DNA from 4 places in the Streptomyces sp. NPDC104106 genome. Region 3 is predicted to be linked to each of the others. Evidence: riboswitches for the same ligand, from Rfam matches in the RefSeq annotation. Region 3 holds a riboswitch; each other region holds the start of a gene.
What was found. Region 3 has a riboswitch for cyclic di-AMP ahead of ACZ60X_RS04540 (M23 family metallopeptidase). Riboswitches for the same ligand answer to the same signal wherever they lie in the genome.

Region 1: linked by a shared signal. The riboswitch ahead of ACZ60X_RS31445 (transglycosylase family protein) and the one ahead of ACZ60X_RS04540 (M23 family metallopeptidase) in region 3 are both predicted to bind cyclic di-AMP.
Region 2: linked by a shared signal. The riboswitch ahead of ACZ60X_RS32165 (transglycosylase SLT domain-containing protein) and the one ahead of ACZ60X_RS04540 (M23 family metallopeptidase) in region 3 are both predicted to bind cyclic di-AMP.
Region 4: linked by a shared signal. The riboswitch ahead of ACZ60X_RS17945 (M23 family metallopeptidase) and the one ahead of ACZ60X_RS04540 (M23 family metallopeptidase) in region 3 are both predicted to bind cyclic di-AMP.

The regions. Positions count from the first base shown of each region.
Region 1 covers NZ_JBVJMF010000016.1:92,109-96,286, reverse strand. Annotated here, with positions in the region: gene ACZ60X_RS31455 (cytochrome P450 family protein) at 1-85, shown strand, start outside; gene ACZ60X_RS31450 (transglycosylase family protein) at 254-1,378, shown strand; cyclic di-AMP (ydaO/yuaA leader) riboswitch at 1,561-1,735, shown strand; gene ACZ60X_RS31445 (transglycosylase family protein) at 1,740-2,450, shown strand; gene eno (phosphopyruvate hydratase) at 2,971-4,178, shown strand, end outside.
Region 2 covers NZ_JBVJMF010000017.1:33,174-37,351, forward strand. Annotated here, with positions in the region: gene ACZ60X_RS32155 (LolA family protein) at 1-22, opposite strand, end outside; gene ACZ60X_RS32160 (polyprenyl synthetase family protein) at 357-1,367, opposite strand; cyclic di-AMP (ydaO/yuaA leader) riboswitch at 2,217-2,399, shown strand; gene ACZ60X_RS32165 (transglycosylase SLT domain-containing protein) at 2,403-2,906, shown strand; gene ACZ60X_RS32170 (HAD family hydrolase) at 3,054-3,860, opposite strand; partial or broken gene ACZ60X_RS32175 (FAD-dependent oxidoreductase) at 3,963-4,178, opposite strand, start outside.
Region 3 covers NZ_JBVJMF010000002.1:123,373-127,550, forward strand. Annotated here, with positions in the region: gene ACZ60X_RS04530 (M16 family metallopeptidase) at 1-252, shown strand, start outside; gene ACZ60X_RS04535 (M16 family metallopeptidase) at 270-1,640, shown strand; cyclic di-AMP (ydaO/yuaA leader) riboswitch at 1,848-2,008, shown strand; gene ACZ60X_RS04540 (M23 family metallopeptidase) at 2,021-2,761, shown strand; gene ACZ60X_RS04545 (GntR family transcriptional regulator) at 2,979-3,665, shown strand; gene ACZ60X_RS04550 (HPr family phosphocarrier protein) at 3,834-4,115, opposite strand.
Region 4 covers NZ_JBVJMF010000007.1:21,350-25,527, reverse strand. Annotated here, with positions in the region: gene ACZ60X_RS17960 (dihydrofolate reductase family protein) at 1-569, shown strand, start outside; tRNA gene ACZ60X_RS17955 (tRNA-Met) at 682-755, opposite strand; gene ACZ60X_RS17950 (PP2C family protein-serine/threonine phosphatase) at 912-2,168, shown strand; cyclic di-AMP (ydaO/yuaA leader) riboswitch at 2,331-2,475, shown strand; gene ACZ60X_RS17945 (M23 family metallopeptidase) at 2,485-3,510, shown strand; gene ACZ60X_RS17940 (aldo/keto reductase) at 3,579-4,178, shown strand, end outside.

The sequences.
Region 1 (4,178 bases), on a different contig from region 3:
CGATCCGGCCGATCTGCGCTGGCGCGGCGGACTCATCATGCGGGGCCTGCGCACGCTGCCGGTGGAGTTCACTCCGGTCCGCTGACGTCACGGGTCCGCCACAAACATGACAGCGGCTCAACTCTGTGATCTTCACGTGATCTGTGCGGCATTAACTTGTGACAAGTGATCGTCTGCCGATACGTTCACCCATCAGCGTGGCGACCGGCACCATCCGCCACGCCGTCCCTGCTGTCGCACGAAAGGTTTCCGCATGCTCTCCGGGAACGGTCGTCACCGTCGCCCCCGTCAGGCTCCGGCCCTCATCGTCGCGGCGGGAGTGACCGGCTCCGCCATCGCCATCCCGCTGCTCGGCGCCGCGAGCGCCCACGCGGCCGACGGCACCACGTGGGACAAGGTCGCCGAGTGCGAGAGCGGGGGTTCCTGGAGCGCGAACAGCGGCAACGGGTACTACGGCGGTCTGCAGATCTCGCAGGACGACTGGGACAAGTACGGCGGCACGCAGTACGCCGACAGCCCCGACCAGGCCAGCCGCAACCAGCAGATCGCCGTCGCCGAGAAGATCCTCGCCGACCAGGGCACCAAGCCGTGGACCATGTGCGCGCTGACCGCCGGGCTGACCTCCAACTCTGGTTCGGTCAAGGTCGACACGGGCGTCGGCGGCTCCGGCAACGGCAAGGGGTCGGGCGACGACTCCGCCTCGGCCGACACCTCCGACTCCTCCGGCCTGCCGGACGGCTCCGGGTCGGGGTCCGGCTCGGGTTCCGGGAGCGGCTCCGGTTCGGGCTCCCAGTCGGGCGCGAAGTCCGGCTCCGGCGCGGGTTCTTCCGTGGGCTCCGGCAGCACGGCCACGCCGGGCGCGAGCGAGGGTTCCGGCACGGCGTCGGGCGGGAAGCGTGACTCCGGCGGGACCGACACCCCCAAGTCCGACAAGACCGACAAGGCGGGTGCGTCCGGTTCTGCGGGAGCCGGAGGTTCCACCGGTTCGTCGGGCACCGGGAACGCGCCGGCGAGCGACAGTTCCCCGACGGCCGTCCCCGGAACCGACGAGTCGGACAATTCCCGCCAGAGTCCCGGCTCTTGGAGCCTCGTCGACACCGGAGCGCTCAGCAGTGGCGGACGTCACCGCGGGGACAGTGCGGACGAAAGCGCGGCAAACGGTCAGAACGCCACGTCCGCCGGCCGCCATGCGGGCAGCGGGCCGGCCACCTACACCGTCCGCGAGGGCGACACGCTCGCCTCCATCGCCGACTCCCTTGGCGTCGACGGCGGATGGCATGCGCTCTACGACGGCAACATCAAGGTGATAGGCGCCGACCCGAACCTCATCGCCGCCGGTCAGACGCTGGAAGTGGGTCGCGAAACGGGCGCGCGATAGCGGGAGTTGACGCCCCAGTTGATCGCTAATGTCCGGTTTGGCGAAAGTGTGGGATGAGTCTCAGAAGCCCTGATCGTCTTTGAAATTCCGTCGATCGCGTGTCTACGGTCAGGACCGCTCGTCACCACGAGCCCCGGCAGCCGCAACGCCGAATCCTGCCAGCGGTCGCCCGGGAACAGTCGTCGCGTCAAGCGCCGTAGGCAGGAGCGGGGGACCCAAGGTAGGCGCCGGAACCGGCAGTTGACGCCGGAACCGGCTTGGGGTGAAGCCGCAGGCCCGCGACAGCGGGCGTGCGGCCGGGCAACTCAACCGGCCCGAACCCGACAGCTCACCTCGCAGGCGTCGGTGAGGGGATCGATCCATGCTGTTCTCCGGCAAGGGCAAGCACCGTCGCCCGTCCAAGGCCACCCGCGTCATCGCGCTCGCCGGTGTCACCGGTGCCGCCGTCGCCGCCCCGCTGATGGCGGCCGGCAACGCCTCCGCCGCCACCGCCTCCGAATGGGACGCGGTCGCCCAGTGCGAGTCCGGCGGGAACTGGTCCATCAACACCGGCAACGGCTACTACGGTGGCCTGCAGTTCTCCGCCTCCACCTGGGCCGCGTACGGCGGCACCGCGTACGCCCCGCAGGCCAACCAGGCCGGCAAGGCGCAGCAGATCGCGGTCGCCGAGAAGGTCCTCGCCGCGCAGGGCAAGGGCGCCTGGCCGGTCTGCGGCACGGGGCTGTCCTCCGCCGCGTACAACGGCTCCGCCCCGAGCGCCGGCTCCAGCTCGTCGAGCAGCAGCTCCGCCGGCAGCGGCGCCGGCACCACCACCCGCTCCACCGACGGGCAGGCCGCCTCCCGCTCCGCCGAGCGCACGGCCCCGTCCGCGAGCAAGACCGTCACCACCCCGACCGGCAAGAAGGTCAAGAAGGGCGACGGCGAGTACAAGGTCGTCAAGGGTGACACCCTCAGCTCCATCGCCGAGAAGCACCAGGTGCGGGGCGGCTGGCAGAAGCTGTTCGAGCTGAACAAGGACATCATCGACAACGCCGACCTCATCTACCCGGGTCAGCAGCTGCACCTGAAGTGACATCCGGCTCCGGCCGGACCCGCAGGGCCCTCACATCCCCACCCCCCACACTGAGGACCCCGTGAGGGCCACCCCCCGTCCCCACGGGCTCCCCGCCCCGGCGCGTGTTCCCCCGTACGCGCCGGGGCGGGGTCTTTTCACCCCCACACCGCTCCCCCCGGCCCCCGGCGTTCCGCCGGGCCAACCCCGACGCCGCCCTCCGCGCCCGCCGCACGCCCGAGCCTTCCCCGCCCCGCCAGGTCGGTCCCGGCTCTCGCCCCCACCGCTCGCTCCGGCACTCGAACGCTCCGGCCGGCCAGGCCCCGCCCCCGGCGTCCGCCCCCGCCCCACTCGTTTGCCCGCTCTTCACCCGCGCCCCCCTTTGTTCCGCTGGTGAACAATGGGTACCGTCTGCGTGTCCCTCCCCGTCCACGGGGCGGTCGGTCGGTGGCTGATCCCCCGGAGACGGTTAGGCTCTAGTCGCAAGGCACAGCCGTAAGGCACACCACTTCGCAGTTCCAGCGTCACATCCAAGAAGGAGATGCTCGTGCCGTCCATCGACGTCGTCGTAGCCCGGGAAATCCTGGACTCCCGAGGCAACCCCACGGTCGAGGTCGAGGTCGGCCTCGACGACGGCAGCACGGGTCGTGCCGCCGTCCCGTCCGGCGCCTCCACCGGTGCCTTCGAGGCCATCGAGCTGCGCGACGGTGACCCGAACCGCTACCAGGGCAAGGGCGTCGAGAAGGCCGTCCTCGCCGTCATCGAGCAGATCGGCCCGGAGCTGGTCGGCTACGACGCCACCGAGCAGCGCCTGATCGACCAGGCCATGTTCGACCTGGACGCCACGGACAACAAGGGCTCCCTCGGCGCCAACGCCATCCTCGGCGTCTCGCTGGCCGTGGCCCACGCCGCCTCCGAGGCCTCCGACCTGCCGCTGTTCCGCTACCTCGGTGGCCCGAACGCGCACCTGCTGCCCGTCCCGATGATGAACATCCTGAACGGCGGCTCGCACGCCGACTCCAACGTGGACATCCAGGAGTTCATGATCGCCCCCGTAGGTGCGGAGTCCTTCTCCGAGGCCCTGCGCTGGGGCGCCGAGGTCTACCACACGCTGAAGAAGGTCCTGAAGAGCAAGGGCCTGTCCACCGGCCTCGGCGACGAGGGCGGCTTCGCCCCCAACCTGGAGTCCAACCGCGCCGCCCTGGACCTCATCCTGGAGGCCGTCAAGGAGGCCGGTTACGTCCCCGGCGAGCAGATCGCCCTCGCGCTCGACGTCGCCGCCTCCGAGTTCTACAAGGACGGCAAGTACCTCTTCGAGGGCAAGGAGCGCTCCGCCGCCGAGATGACGGAGTACTACGAGGAGCTGGTGGCGGCCTACCCGCTGGTCTCCATCGAGGACCCGCTGTTCGAGGACGACTGGGCCGGCTGGAAGGTCATCACCGACCGCCTCGGTGACAAGGTCCAGCTCGTCGGCGACGACCTGTTCGTCACCAACCCCGAGCGCCTCGCCCGCGGCATCGAGGAGGGCACCGCCAACGCCCTGCTCGTGAAGGTGAACCAGATCGGCTCGCTGACCGAGACCCTGGACGCCGTCGAGCTGGCCCAGCGCAACGGCTTCAAGTGCATGATGTCCCACCGCTCCGGCGAGACCGAGGACGTCACCATCGCCGACCTCGCCGTCGCCACCAACTGCGGCCAGATCAAGACCGGCGCCCCGGCCCGCTCCGAGCGCGTCGCCAAGTACAACCA
Region 2 (4,178 bases), on a different contig from region 3:
CGTCGGATTCGTACGGTGCCATGTGTGCCTTACCTCCGTCGTCGGCGGCGGCTGTCCTCACGCTGGTCCACCCTGAGCCGCCATTTTCACCCGAATCGGTGAAGAGTGGTGAAGTCCGTGTTCTCCATCTCACCAAATCGGCCATGAGGAAGCGTCAGACCACGGAGCCAACTCCGTGTACGACTGGGGTATGACACTCAGGGGCGCCCGTCCCGGGGACCCCTAGGGGCCGGGCCGGGCCGCACGGCCAGGACAGGACACCGTACGGCCGATTGCCGGGTGGTTGGACACGTCAGTCGCGCGCCGCCGCCCCGCCGCTGGAGGACCAGCCGTGCGCCGCCGCAGGCCGGGAGGCGTCAGCCCGCGCGGTGCACCACCGCGTCGCACAGCTCCTGCAGCGCCGCCTTGGCATCGCACTCCCGCAGCGGCGACAGCGCCGCCCGCGCCTCCTCCGCGTACCGCACGGTGTCGCGGCGGGCCTGCTCCAGCGCGGGGTGCGCGCGCAGCTTGGTCAGCGCCTCGGCGTGCCGGGCGTCGTCGCTGAGGTCGGAGTCGAGCAGCTCGCACAGCGCGAGGTCCTCGGGCAGCCGGAGCCGGGCCGCGCGCTCACGCAGCCGGAGCACGGGCAGGGTCGCGATGCCCTCGCGCAGGTCGGTGCCCGGGGTCTTGCCGGACTCGCGCGAGTCGGAGGCGATGTCCAGGACGTCGTCGGCGAGCTGGAAGGCGACACCGAGCCGCTCGCCGTACTGGGTGAGCACGTCGACGACCGTCTCGTCGGCGCCCGACATCATCGCGCCGAACCGGCACGACACCGCGACCAGGGAGCCGGTCTTGCCGCCGAGCACGTCGAGGTAGTGCTCGACCGGGTCACGGCCGTCCGAGGGACCGGCAGTCTCCAGGATCTGGCCCGTGACCAGCCGCTCGAACGCGAGGGCCTGCACCCGGACCGCCTCGGGGCCGAGGTCGGCGAGGATCTGGGAGGCGCGGGCGAACAGGAAGTCGCCGGTGAGCACCGCGACGGAGTTGCCCCAGCGGGTGTTGGCGCTGTCCACGCCGCGCCGCACGGCGGCCTCGTCCATGACGTCGTCGTGGTACAGCGTGGCGAGGTGGGTCAGCTCCACCACGACGGCCGACGGCACGATGCCCGGCGCGTAGGGGTCGCCGAACCGTGCCGCGAGCATCACGAGCAGCGGGCGGAACCGCTTCCCGCCGGCCCGTACGAGGTGCTGCGCGGCCTCCGTGATGAACGGGACCTCGCTCTTGGTGGCTTCGAGCAAGCCTTCCTCGACAGCCGCCAATCCGGCCTGGACATCGGCTTCGAGAGCCTGGTCCCGCACGCTCAGCCCGAACGGCCCGACGACGGTCACGAGGGGTCTCCTGTCTGCTGGTGTCTGCTGGCGATTACACGGTTTGTCGATAGGTCGCTGCCATCACTCAAGTCAGCGTATCCGGTCCTGTTTCGATCACCGATAGCGCCCACCGGTCCAGCCTGGGCGGTATTGGATCATGACCGGTATGTTTTTGATCAGATGGTAAGAACGGACATTTATCGACTTAACAGGAAGCCTCGCTCTTTGTCGCCAACCGGAAGGCGAGCGGAGTAACACCTCCACCCCGTCCCCGGTCGATCACCTCCGCCACGACAACGACGGGCACGCCATCCCCGGTTCCATCCCCCCGTCGGCGCACCGCACCGCTCCGGCGCCCGACCCGCAGCAGCTCCCCAGCACCCGACGCACCCTCCTCCGATTCACCCGCCGCACGCACTCCTTCCGTTCACCCGCCGGGTGCGCCCCTTCCGGCCGGCGCTCCTCCCAGTCGCCCGCCGATCACCTCACACCCACCTCTCACCCCCGCCCGACACCCCCCGGCACCCCCATCGCCCCCCCATCCAGCCCCCTGCCCCCACCTCCCCTGCCGCGCGCACCACCACACCGAGCCGGAATCCCAGATGACCGATTTGCCAGGATTTGATATTTCGTGAGTTGGGTCACGACCCCCCACTTCGCGCCCTCTTCACACACCGACCGCCCCACCACCCGTTCCCCCTTGCCCGGACGGCGAGTTGAGGATTGGCATCCGCAAAGGATCAAGCACCCCATAGGGGATTGATCAAGGTCAAATGGGGCGCCATGTGAATCCGGTACTTGTTCCCGGCATGTGCTCTCGCATACGTTCCCGCTCGCCGGGCGGACGCCGAATCCTGCCGCCGCCCGCATAACCATCCGCGAACTCATTCGTACGGCAGGAGCGGGGGACCCAGGTAAGTCGCCGGGCCGGTCGGCACATGTCGCACCGGAACGGCTAGGGGTTAAGCCACGCCTTCTCACGAAGGCACGGCCGGGCACCTCCCCGCCCGAACCCGACAGCTCACCTCGCAGGCGACGGAGAGGAACTTCGCCATGCCTGCTGCCGCTCAGCACCGCCGTACCCGGACCAGCCGTCTCATGCGCACCGTCGCCGCCGCCGGCACCGGTGCCGCCGTCCTCGCGCTGCCTCTCATCGGCGCCACCAGCGCCTCCGCCGCCACCGGCACCACCAAGACGGCCGTCACCACCAAGGCCCTCGTCGCCACCGCCGGGTACTCGAACAACCTCGACGGCTGGATCCGCGAGTCCCTCGCGATCATGGCCCAGAAGGGCATCCCGGGCACCTACAACGGCATCTACCGCAACATCATGCGGGAGTCCTCCGGCAACCCGCTGGCCATCAACAACTGGGACTCCAACGCCGCCGCCGGCATCCCCTCCAAGGGCCTGCTCCAGGTCATCGACCCGACCTTCCGGGCCTACCACGTGGCCGGCACCTCCTTCAACCCGTACGACCCGGTCGCGAACATCACCGCGGCCTGCAACTACGCCGCCGCGCGCTACGGCTCCATCGACAACGTCTCCAGCGCGTACTGAGACACCGGCGCCACGGGCCGGGACACCACAGCCCGTGACGCGGAGGCCCGCGCGGTCGTCTGACACAGGGTGGTCTGCCACAGGGGCCGCCCTGGCCGGACGCTGCTGACCGGCGCGTGCCGGTATGCCGGTCAGCCGATGCGTCGGTCAGCCGGCCGGGAGCAGTCTTTCGAGGACGACGGCGACGCCGTCGTCCTCGTTCGACAAGGTGATCTCGTCGGCCACCGCCTTGAGTTCGGGATGCGCGTCGGCCATGGCGACCCCATGCCCCGCCCACTCGAACATCGGGATGTCGTTGGGCATGTCCCCGAACGCCACGGCCTGCCCGGCGCCGACCCCCAGTCGCTCGGCGGCCAGCGCGAGCCCGGTCGCCTTGGTCACCCCGCACGGCTGGAGCTCCACGGTCCCGGGCCCCGACATCGTGACCGTCGCCAGCGGACCCACCACCGCGCGCGCGACCGCCGCCAACTCGTCGTCGGACAGGACGGCGTGGCGCAGCAGCACCTTGCTGATCGGCTCGCACCACAGGTCGTCGCGCCGGCCGACCCGGACCGAGGGCAGGGTCGGGTGCGGCATCCGGTAGCCGGGCTCGATCAGCGTGAGCCCGTCGACACCGTCCTGGTCCACGGCCGCGTAGACCTGCCCCACCTCGGCCTCGATCTTGCCGAGCGCTTCCTCGGCCAGTTCACGGTCCAGCCGCACCGACCACAGCAGGCGGCCGCTTCCGGCGTCGTAGACCTGCGCGCCCTGGCCGCACACCGCGAGCCCGCCGCACCCGAGGTGCGCGAGCAGCGGCCGTACCCGCGGGGCCGGGCGGCCCGTCACCACCAGATGGCGGGCGCCGACCCGCGCCGCCCGCGCGAGCACGGCGAGCGTCCGGCCGGAGACCGTGTCGTCGCCGCGCAGCAGCGTTCCGTCCAGGTCAGTGGCGATCAGTGCATATGCGGCTGCCATGTTCAGAGAATACGGACGCGGCGCCGGTCCGACTCACCTTGTCATGCTGCGCACTTACGTGCTCATCAGCCCCAAGTGCCGTCTTTCAGCCACACGACGGTGTCAGCCGTGGGCCGCTGCCAGGTGGCGCGCCAGGCGCGGGGAGGCGAACTCGGTGCCGCACACGAAGCGCATCACCGGGCCGTACGACGCCGCCGCCGGCAGGCCGGTGAAGCACAGGCCGGGGACGGAGGACACGTAGCCGGGGCCGAGCTTCGGCGCGCCACGGCTCACCTCGAGGCCGGTGCGCAGTCCGGGGCCGAGGAAGTCCAGCGCGGC
Region 3 (4,178 bases):
GACGAACTGTGCCGGTTCGCCGTCCTGTTCGGCGACCCGCAGCTCGCCCTCACCGCCGTCCAGCGCGTCCTGGAGATCACCCCCGAGGAGGTCCAGGAGGTCGCCAAGGCCCGCCTGCGCCCCGACAACCGCGCGGTCCTCGTCTACGAGCCCAAGGCCCCGCAGGAGGCCCCGGACGCCGAGGTGCCCGAGGACCCGGAGCAGGAAGCGACCGTAGAGGCCGGTAACGAGAACGAGGAGACGGCCAAGTGACCGAGCAGCTCGCCACCATGGACTTCCACCCCCAGCCGCAGCCGGGCGAGGCCAAGCCGTGGGCGTTCCCGGCCCCCGAGCGTTCGGCGCTCGACAACGGCCTGACGGTGCTGCGCTGCCACCGCCCCGGCCAGCAGGTCGTCGCCGTCGAGGTGCTGCTCGACGCGCCCCTGGACGCCGAGCCGGCCGGCCTGGACGGTGTCGCCACGATCATGGCGCGGGCCTTCTCCGAGGGCACCGACAAGCACTCCGCCGAGGAGTTCGCGGCCGAGCTGGAGCGCGCGGGCGCCACCCTGGACGCGCACGCCGACCACTCGGGCGTCCGCATCAGCCTGGAGGTGCCCGCCTCCCGCCTCGCCAAGGGCCTCGGCCTGCTCGCCGACGCCCTGCGCGCGCCCGCGTTCGCCGAGAGCGAGGTCGAGCGCCTCGTCCGCAACCGCCTGGACGAGATCCCGCACGAGCTGGCCAACCCCAGCCGCCGGGCCGCCAAGGAACTGTCCAAGGAGCTGTTCCCGGCGACCTCGCGCATGTCGCGCCCGCGCCAGGGCACCGAGGAGACGGTCGAGAAGATCGACGCCGCCGGCGTACGCGCCTTCTACGACCGCCACGTGCGCCCCGCGACGGCCACCGCGGTCGTGGTGGGCGACCTCGCCGGCATCGACCTGGACGCGCTGCTCGGCGACAGCCTGGGCGCATGGACGGGTACACCGGGGCAGCCGCGCCCGGTGCCGCCGGTGAGCGCCGACGACACCGGGCGCGTGGTCATCGTGGACCGGCCCGGCGCCGTCCAGACGCAGCTGCTCATCGGCCGTGTCGGCCCCGACCGGCACGACCGCGTGTGGCCCGCCCAGGTGCTCGGCACCTACTGCCTCGGCGGCACCCTCACCTCCCGCCTGGACCGCGTCCTGCGCGAGGAGAAGGGTTACACCTACGGTGTGCGGGCGTTCGGCCAGGTGCTGCGCTCCGCCCCGGACGGCACGGGCGCCTCGATGCTCGCCATCAGCGGCTCGGTGGACACGCCGAACACCGGTCCCGCGCTGGAGGACCTCTGGAAGGTGCTGCGCACCCTCGCGGCGGACGGCCTGACCGACGCCGAGCGGGACGTGGCGGTGCAGAACCTCGTCGGGGTGGCGCCGCTGAAGTACGAGACGGCGGCGGCCGTCGCGAGCACGCTGGCCGACCAGGTCGAACAGCACCTGCCCGACGACTTCCAGGCGACGCTGTACCAGCAGCTGGCCGCGACGGGCACGGTGGAGGCCACGGCGGCCGTCGTGAACGCCTTCCCGGTGGACCGCCTGGTGACCGTCCTCGTCGGTGACGCCGCGCAGATCAAGGCGCCGGTGGAGGCGCTCGGCATCGGCGAGGTCACCGTGGTGGCGGCCGAGTAACACACGCGCGCGTGGGCCCTGACGACCGGCAGGCCGTCAGGGCCCTGTTGTTCCACTCTCTTCCCCAGATGCCCGTTTTGGTGCGGAGGTTGCCTGTCTGCCCTGTGGGATGCGCTACAAAGTCCGGGATCCGTTTGGGGATTGGACGCGCGCCCGCCTAGCGTCGTCCGGGCTGTTCGTCAGGCAGTGCGCCGCAACCGCGGCACCGGACAGTCATCGCCGAGTCCCCGTACGGCGTGAGCCAGGGGAGCCGGGGACCCACGTCCCCTGGGGTGAGTCGGACGCCCACGCCTGCGCGTGGGGAGCCGTAGGAGACCTTCCTGCTCCGAACCCGTCAGCTAACCCGGTAGGCGAGAGGGAAGGAAAGGACCAGCCACTCCATGGCGTTCATGTGCGCCACCGGGAAGCACCGCAAGCCCGGCCGGGTCAAGCGCACCGCCGCTCAGGCGGCCGGTGTCGCGGCCCTCACCACCGGTGTCATCGGCACCCTCGCGGCCTCTCCGGCGACCGCCGCCCAGAACTCCGTCGAGCAGAGCGGCCTCGCCCCGGTGATCTCCGTGGGCGACGACATCGCCGAGCAGATCGACGCGCAGGCCGACGCCCAGCAGCAGGCCGCCGAGCAGAGGGCGGCCGAAGAGGCCGCCGCCTCGCGGGCCAAGGAGGCCCGCGAGGCCGAGGTCCGCGCCGCCCGCGCGGCCGAGCGCGAGCGGCTGAACCGTTTCGTCGCGCCGATCTCGGACTCGTACGTCTCCACGGGCTACAAGGCCGGCAGCTCCCTGTGGTCCTCCGGTTCCCACACCGGCATCGACTTCCACGCGGCCAGTGGCACGCCGGTCCACGCGGTCGGCTCCGGCACCGTCGTCTCCACCGGCTGGGGCGGCGCGTACGGCAACCAGATCGTGATCAAGATGGCCGACGGCATGTACACCCAGTACGGCCATCTGTCGTCCGTAGGGGTCACGGTGGGCGGGCAGGTCACCCCGGGCCAGCAGATCGGCCTGTCGGGCGCGACCGGCAACGTCACCGGACCGCACCTGCACTTCGAGGCCCGCACGACCCCCGACTACGGCTCCGACGTCGATCCCGTCGCCTATCTCCGCGCGCACGGCGTGAACGTCTGACGCGCGCGGCACACGGCCCCCGCGACCACAGGCCCCGGCTCACCGAGCCGGGGCTTTCGCCGTTTTCCCGTGGTTCCAGCGGCAGTTCGCGGCGGTCGCTGTCCAAAAAATATCCATGGATTCCGGCCCGCCGTCGGAAATTCCGGCGCATTGCAATAGAGTCGCAGAACACACGTCCATCGTCGGCGTTTCACGGGGATTAAGGCGGAGGTCGGTCATGCGCATTCCGGCGCACTCGGTATGCACGGCGATCCGGGACGACATCGTCGCCGGTGTCCACGAGCGCGGCAGCCGACTCACCGAGGAAGTCCTCGCCCGGCGCTACGGCGTCTCGCGCGTCCCCGTCCGCGAGGCCCTGCGCACCCTGGAGGCGGAGGGCTTCGTGGTGACGCGCCGGCACGCGGGCGCGTGCGTGGCCGAGCCGACCGAGCGGGAGGCGGCCGATCTGCTGGAGATGCGGATGCTGCTGGAGCCGCTCGGCGCGGCCCGGGCCGCGCAGCGGCGCACGGAGGCGCATCTGAAGGTGCTGCGCGGCCTGGTCAGGCTGGGACAGGAGCGGGCCAGGCGCGGCAGCAGCGAGGATCTGCGCTCCCTGGGCGGCTGGTTCCACGAGACGCTGGCCCAGGCCTGCGGAAGCCCCTCGCTGACCTCGATGCTGACCCAGCTGCGCCACAAGATCGCGTGGATGTACGCCGTCGAGGCGTCGCCGAGCCCGGTCGAGACCTGGGCGGAGCACGGCGCGATCGTGGACGCGGTGGCGCGCGGCGACGGCGAGCGCGCGCGGGCGCTCACGGCGCTGCACGGCGAGCGCGCGACGGCCGCGCACCGGCTTCGCCTCTCCGGCACCGGCGAACGTGTGAGGACTTCGCAACAAGCCGTAAACATGTCGGGGGTGCGGCATTAACACGAGCGCCGTATACAAAGAAGAGTAATTCGGTTGCGGTGTATTTCTGCTGCCCGAATTCTGGTGTGCCCGCGCAATTCCGGAAAGGCGGCGCCGTGGCGTCGGTCCGGAAAGGGTGAAGCCGCGCCGTCCGAAAAGGGCGACGCGGCTTCGGGGTGCTGCAGGTGCTCAGACGGTCTCGGGCAGCTCTTCCAGACCCTCGGAGACCAGCTTGGCCAGACGGTCCAGGGCCGCGTCCGCGCCCTCGGCGTCGGAGGCGAGGACGATCTCCTCGCCACCCTGGGCGCCCAGGCCCAGGACGGCCAGCATGGAGGCCGCGTTGACGGGGTTGCCGTCAGCCTTGGCGATCGTGACCGGGACACCTGCGGCCGTGGCGGCCCGGACGAAGATGGAAGCGGGGCGGGCGTGGAGGCCCTCGGCCCAGCCGACGTTGACGCGGCGCTCAGCCATGTGTTGCTGCCCTTCAGTGTTCAGGGTTGTCTAGACCAGTTTCCCACACCGTGAAACATGCCC
Region 4 (4,178 bases), on a different contig from region 3:
GCCTGTTCGGCCCCGGTGCGTACCAGGCGGGCCGGCTGCGCCTGACCGAGACCCGCCGGATCGAGGACGTGGTCCTCATGCGCTACGAGCCCACCGCCCCCGGCACCGGACCCGCGCCCACCGCCGCCGACCGCCACTGGCTGCGCACCGCCTGCGACCTCGCCGCGCTGTGCCCGCCCTCCGAGACGGCGTTCAGCGTCGGCGCGGTGGTGGTCGCGGCCGACGGCACGGAGCTGGCCCGCGGCCACTCCCGCGAGGGCGACGACCCGGTGGTCCACGCGGAGGAGGCCGCGCTGGCGAAGATCGACCCGGCCGAGCCGCGGCTGCCCGGGGCCACGGTCTACAGCAGCCTGGAGCCGTGCGCCCGGCGCGCGTCGCGGCCGGCGCCGTGCTCCGAGCTGATCCTTCGGGCGGGGGTGCGGCGGGTGGTCACCGCGTGGCGCGAACCGGACACGTTCGTGGCGGCGGCCGACGGGACCGGCGTGCTGGCCAAGGGGGGAGCCGAGGTCGTCGTACTGGGGGAGTACGAGGAGCGGGCCAAGGCGCCGAACAGGCATCTGGTGGCGTAAGTCACCCCACGGGCGCCCCCGCCGCTGCCCGGGGCGCCCCCGCCGCACCCGAAAGAGCCCCGACAGCACTCAGGGCCCGGAATCCGATGGATTCCGGGCCCTGAGTCTTCAGTAGCGGGGACAGGATTTGAACCTGCGACCTCTGGGTTATGAGCCCAGCGAGCTACCGAGCTGCTCCACCCCGCGTCGTTGTGTTCACTACTGTACGCCATCCGCGCGGCACTTTGCACATCGGCTGATCAAGACGCCCCCGGAGCCCGTCATCCGCTCGGCCCACCGAGGTCGCCCGGCGGGCCGCGGGCCGTCAGGCTGGTCGTACGTCGGACACGTGGGAGACGCGCGGTGGGCCCTGGAGAGGTGGAGGAGAGCCCGTATGCCAGGGCGGGGGGCAGGCTTCCCGGCGACCCCGTGCCCGACCCGGGGCTCGGCGACGAGCCGGCGCCCCCGCGCCCGCACCGCTTCCCCCTCCGCCGGCCGGCCCGCGCCCTGCCCGCGCTGCTGATCGCCGGCGGGGTGCTGTACGGCCTGCTCACGCCGAGGGAGTTCACCGCCGTTCCGTTCTTCACCGCCGCCCCGCTGATCGCCGCGCCCCTGTCCGCGCTGCGCACCACCGTGCTGACCGGCGTCGCGGCCGTCGCCGCGATGTTCGCGGTGCGGGCCCAGGGCGGCGAGCACCCGGCCGTCGGCGTCGTCACGGACGTCGTCACCGTGACCAGCGTCGCCCTGCTGGCGGTGGCGATCAACCGGGTGGTGCGGATCGGCGACCGGCGGCTGGCCTCCGCCCGGGAGATCGCCGAGGCCGCCCAGCGGGCCGTACTGCCGGAGCCCGCCGCGCGGATCGGCGGCTTCGAGATCGCCGCCCGTTACGAGGCGGCCCGGCAGGACGCGTTCATCGGCGGCGACCTGTACGCGGTGCAGGACAGCCCGCACGGCGTCCGGCTGATCGTCGGGGACGTGCGCGGCAAGGGCATGGGCGCGGTGGCCGCCGTCGCCGTGGTGATCGGCGCGTTCCGGGAGGCCGCCGAGCAGGAGGACACGCTGGAGGCGGTGGCCCAGCGGCTGGAGCGCGCACTGGCCCGCGAGGGCACCCGGCGCGACGGCATCGACGCCTTCGAGGGCTTCACCACCGCCGTCCTCGCCGAACTCCCGCACGGCGACGGGCTCGTACGCATCGTCAACCGGGGTCATCCGCCCCCGCTGCTGCTGTCCGCCGACGGCGCGCCGCACACCCTGGCGGCCGCCGAGGCCGCGCTGCCGCTCGGCATGAGCGACCTGGGGATGTGGCCGGACCGGGCCATCGAGGCACCCTTCCCGGACGGCTCCACCCTGCTGCTGTACACCGACGGGCTGTCCGAGGCCCGCAACCGCCACGGCCGGTTCTTCGACCCCGAACGGCGGCTCGCGGGGCGCCTCTTCCGCGACCCGGCGGACCTGGTCGACGCGCTCGCCGAGGAGGTGCGGCGGCACTCCGGCGGCGGGATGGCCGACGACATGGCGCTGCTCGCCGTACGGCACCCGCAGGGGTTCCCGGGGTTCACGGATGGTGACCGGGTGACCGCCGTCCGCATGACACCTGAGACACCATCAAAACTGCCGTGACTCCTGAACCCTCGCCAACCCATCCGTTTTGCAGGGTTCGTGGATGATAAGTCCCGGCCGGGAACGTTAACGATCAAGCCCAACGGCTTGGAAAGTGACTCGCAAGTCTATTAACGTTCGATAACGCAGCGCGGTCGTCCCAGCCGCCACAAGAGGCGGCTCCGTGCGCACGCGCCGAATCCCGCAAGGGAACCGGGGAACCACCACCTTGGGGTGAATCACGCGGATACCGCCCGGTATACGCGCGTAGGAGACCTTCCTGCTCCGAACCCGTCAGCTAACCCGGTAGGCGACGGAAGGAAAGGAGTACGCCCGCGTGGCGTCCAACCGGCCTGCCCCAGAAGCCCCGTACATACCGGCGTCCGCCGAGCCCGAGGCCTTCGCCTACGGCTCCTACCGCGCCGAAGAGGGCCCCTGGGAGGAGTGGAACCCCACCGAGGACTCCGTCGACCGGGTCCGTGGCCGGCACCGTGTCGCCAAGCAGCGCGGCGGCTTCGCCCGCAGCTCCACCGTCCTCGGCGTCGGCGTCATGGCCGCCGTCGGCGCGGGCGGCATGGCCAGTGCCCACACCGGCAAGCCCCCGGTCTCCATCTCCCTGCCAGACTCCGTGAGCCACCTCTTCGACGGCGGCGGCTCCTCGGAGGCGTCGAAGACCACCGCCACCGGGCTCTCCGACGTCGGCGCGACCACCGACAGCGGCAAGGCCGGCGACGCGGGGGAGGCCCTGCGCAACCGGATCATGGCCCAGGCCGAGCACCAGCAGAGCAGGGCCGACAGCAAGGCCACCGCCGCCGCGCTCGCCGCCGCCGAGAAGCAGACCGCCGACGCCGCCGCCAAGGCCGAGAAGGACGCCGCCGCCAAGGCGGCGGCCGCCAAGGACAAGGCGCAGGCCGACGCCGAGAAGGCCGCCGAGACCGCGCGGCTGGCCGAGCTGGCCAAGCAGTACCAGTTGCCCGTCGTGTCGTACACGATCACCGGCACCTTCGGTCAGCCCGGCGCGATGTGGTCCTCCGGCTACCACACCGGCCTCGACTTCGCCGCCCCCACCGGCACCCTGATCAAGGCCGTCCACGGTGGCACGATCACCGAGGCGGGCTGGGCCGGCGCCTACGGCTACCGCACCGTCCTGACGCTGGACGACGGCACCGAGCTGTGGTTCTGCCACCAGTCCTCGATCAACGTCTCGGTCGGCCAGAAGGTCTCCACCGGCGACGTCATCGGCCGCATCGGCGCCACCGGCAACGTCACCGGCCCGCACCTGCACCTGGAGGTCCACCCGGGCGGCCAGCCCACCGGCATCGACCCGGCGGCGTGGCTGCGGGACAAGGGCCTCAACCCCTGACCGGTCCGGCGCGGAAATTCACACCGGCGGCGGAATGCGATCATCTGCCGCCGGTGTTGACGTAGAGCATGACTTCCTTGCGCACACTCGGTTCCTCGGACCTCCAGGTCTTCCCCCTCTCCCTCGGCGGCAACGTCTTCGGCTGGACCGCCGACGAGGAGACCTCCTTCGCCGTGCTCGACGCCTACACGGCCGCGGGCGGCAACTTCATCGACACCGCCGACGCCTACTCCGCCTGGGTCGAGGGCAACGAGGGCGGCGAGTCCGAGACGGTCATCGGCAAGTGGCTCAAGGCCCGCGGCAACCGCGACGACGTCGTCATCGCCACCAAGGTCAGCCAGCACCCGAAGTTCCAGGGCCTGTCCGCCGCCAACATCAAGGCGGCCGCCGACGCGTCCCTGAGCCGCCTGGGCACCGACCACATCGACCTCTACTACACGCACTTCGACAAGCCCGAGATCCCGGTCGAGGAGATCATCGGCGCCCTCGACGAGCTGGTGCGGGCGGGCAAGGTCCGGCACATCGCCGCCTCCAACATCAGCCCCGAGCGCCTTCAGGCCTCCCTCGACTTCTCCGAGCGCGAGGGCCTGGCCCGCTACGTCGCCCTCCAACCGCACTACAACCTGGTCTCCCGCGACACCTACGAGGGCGAGCTGCAGGACCTGGCC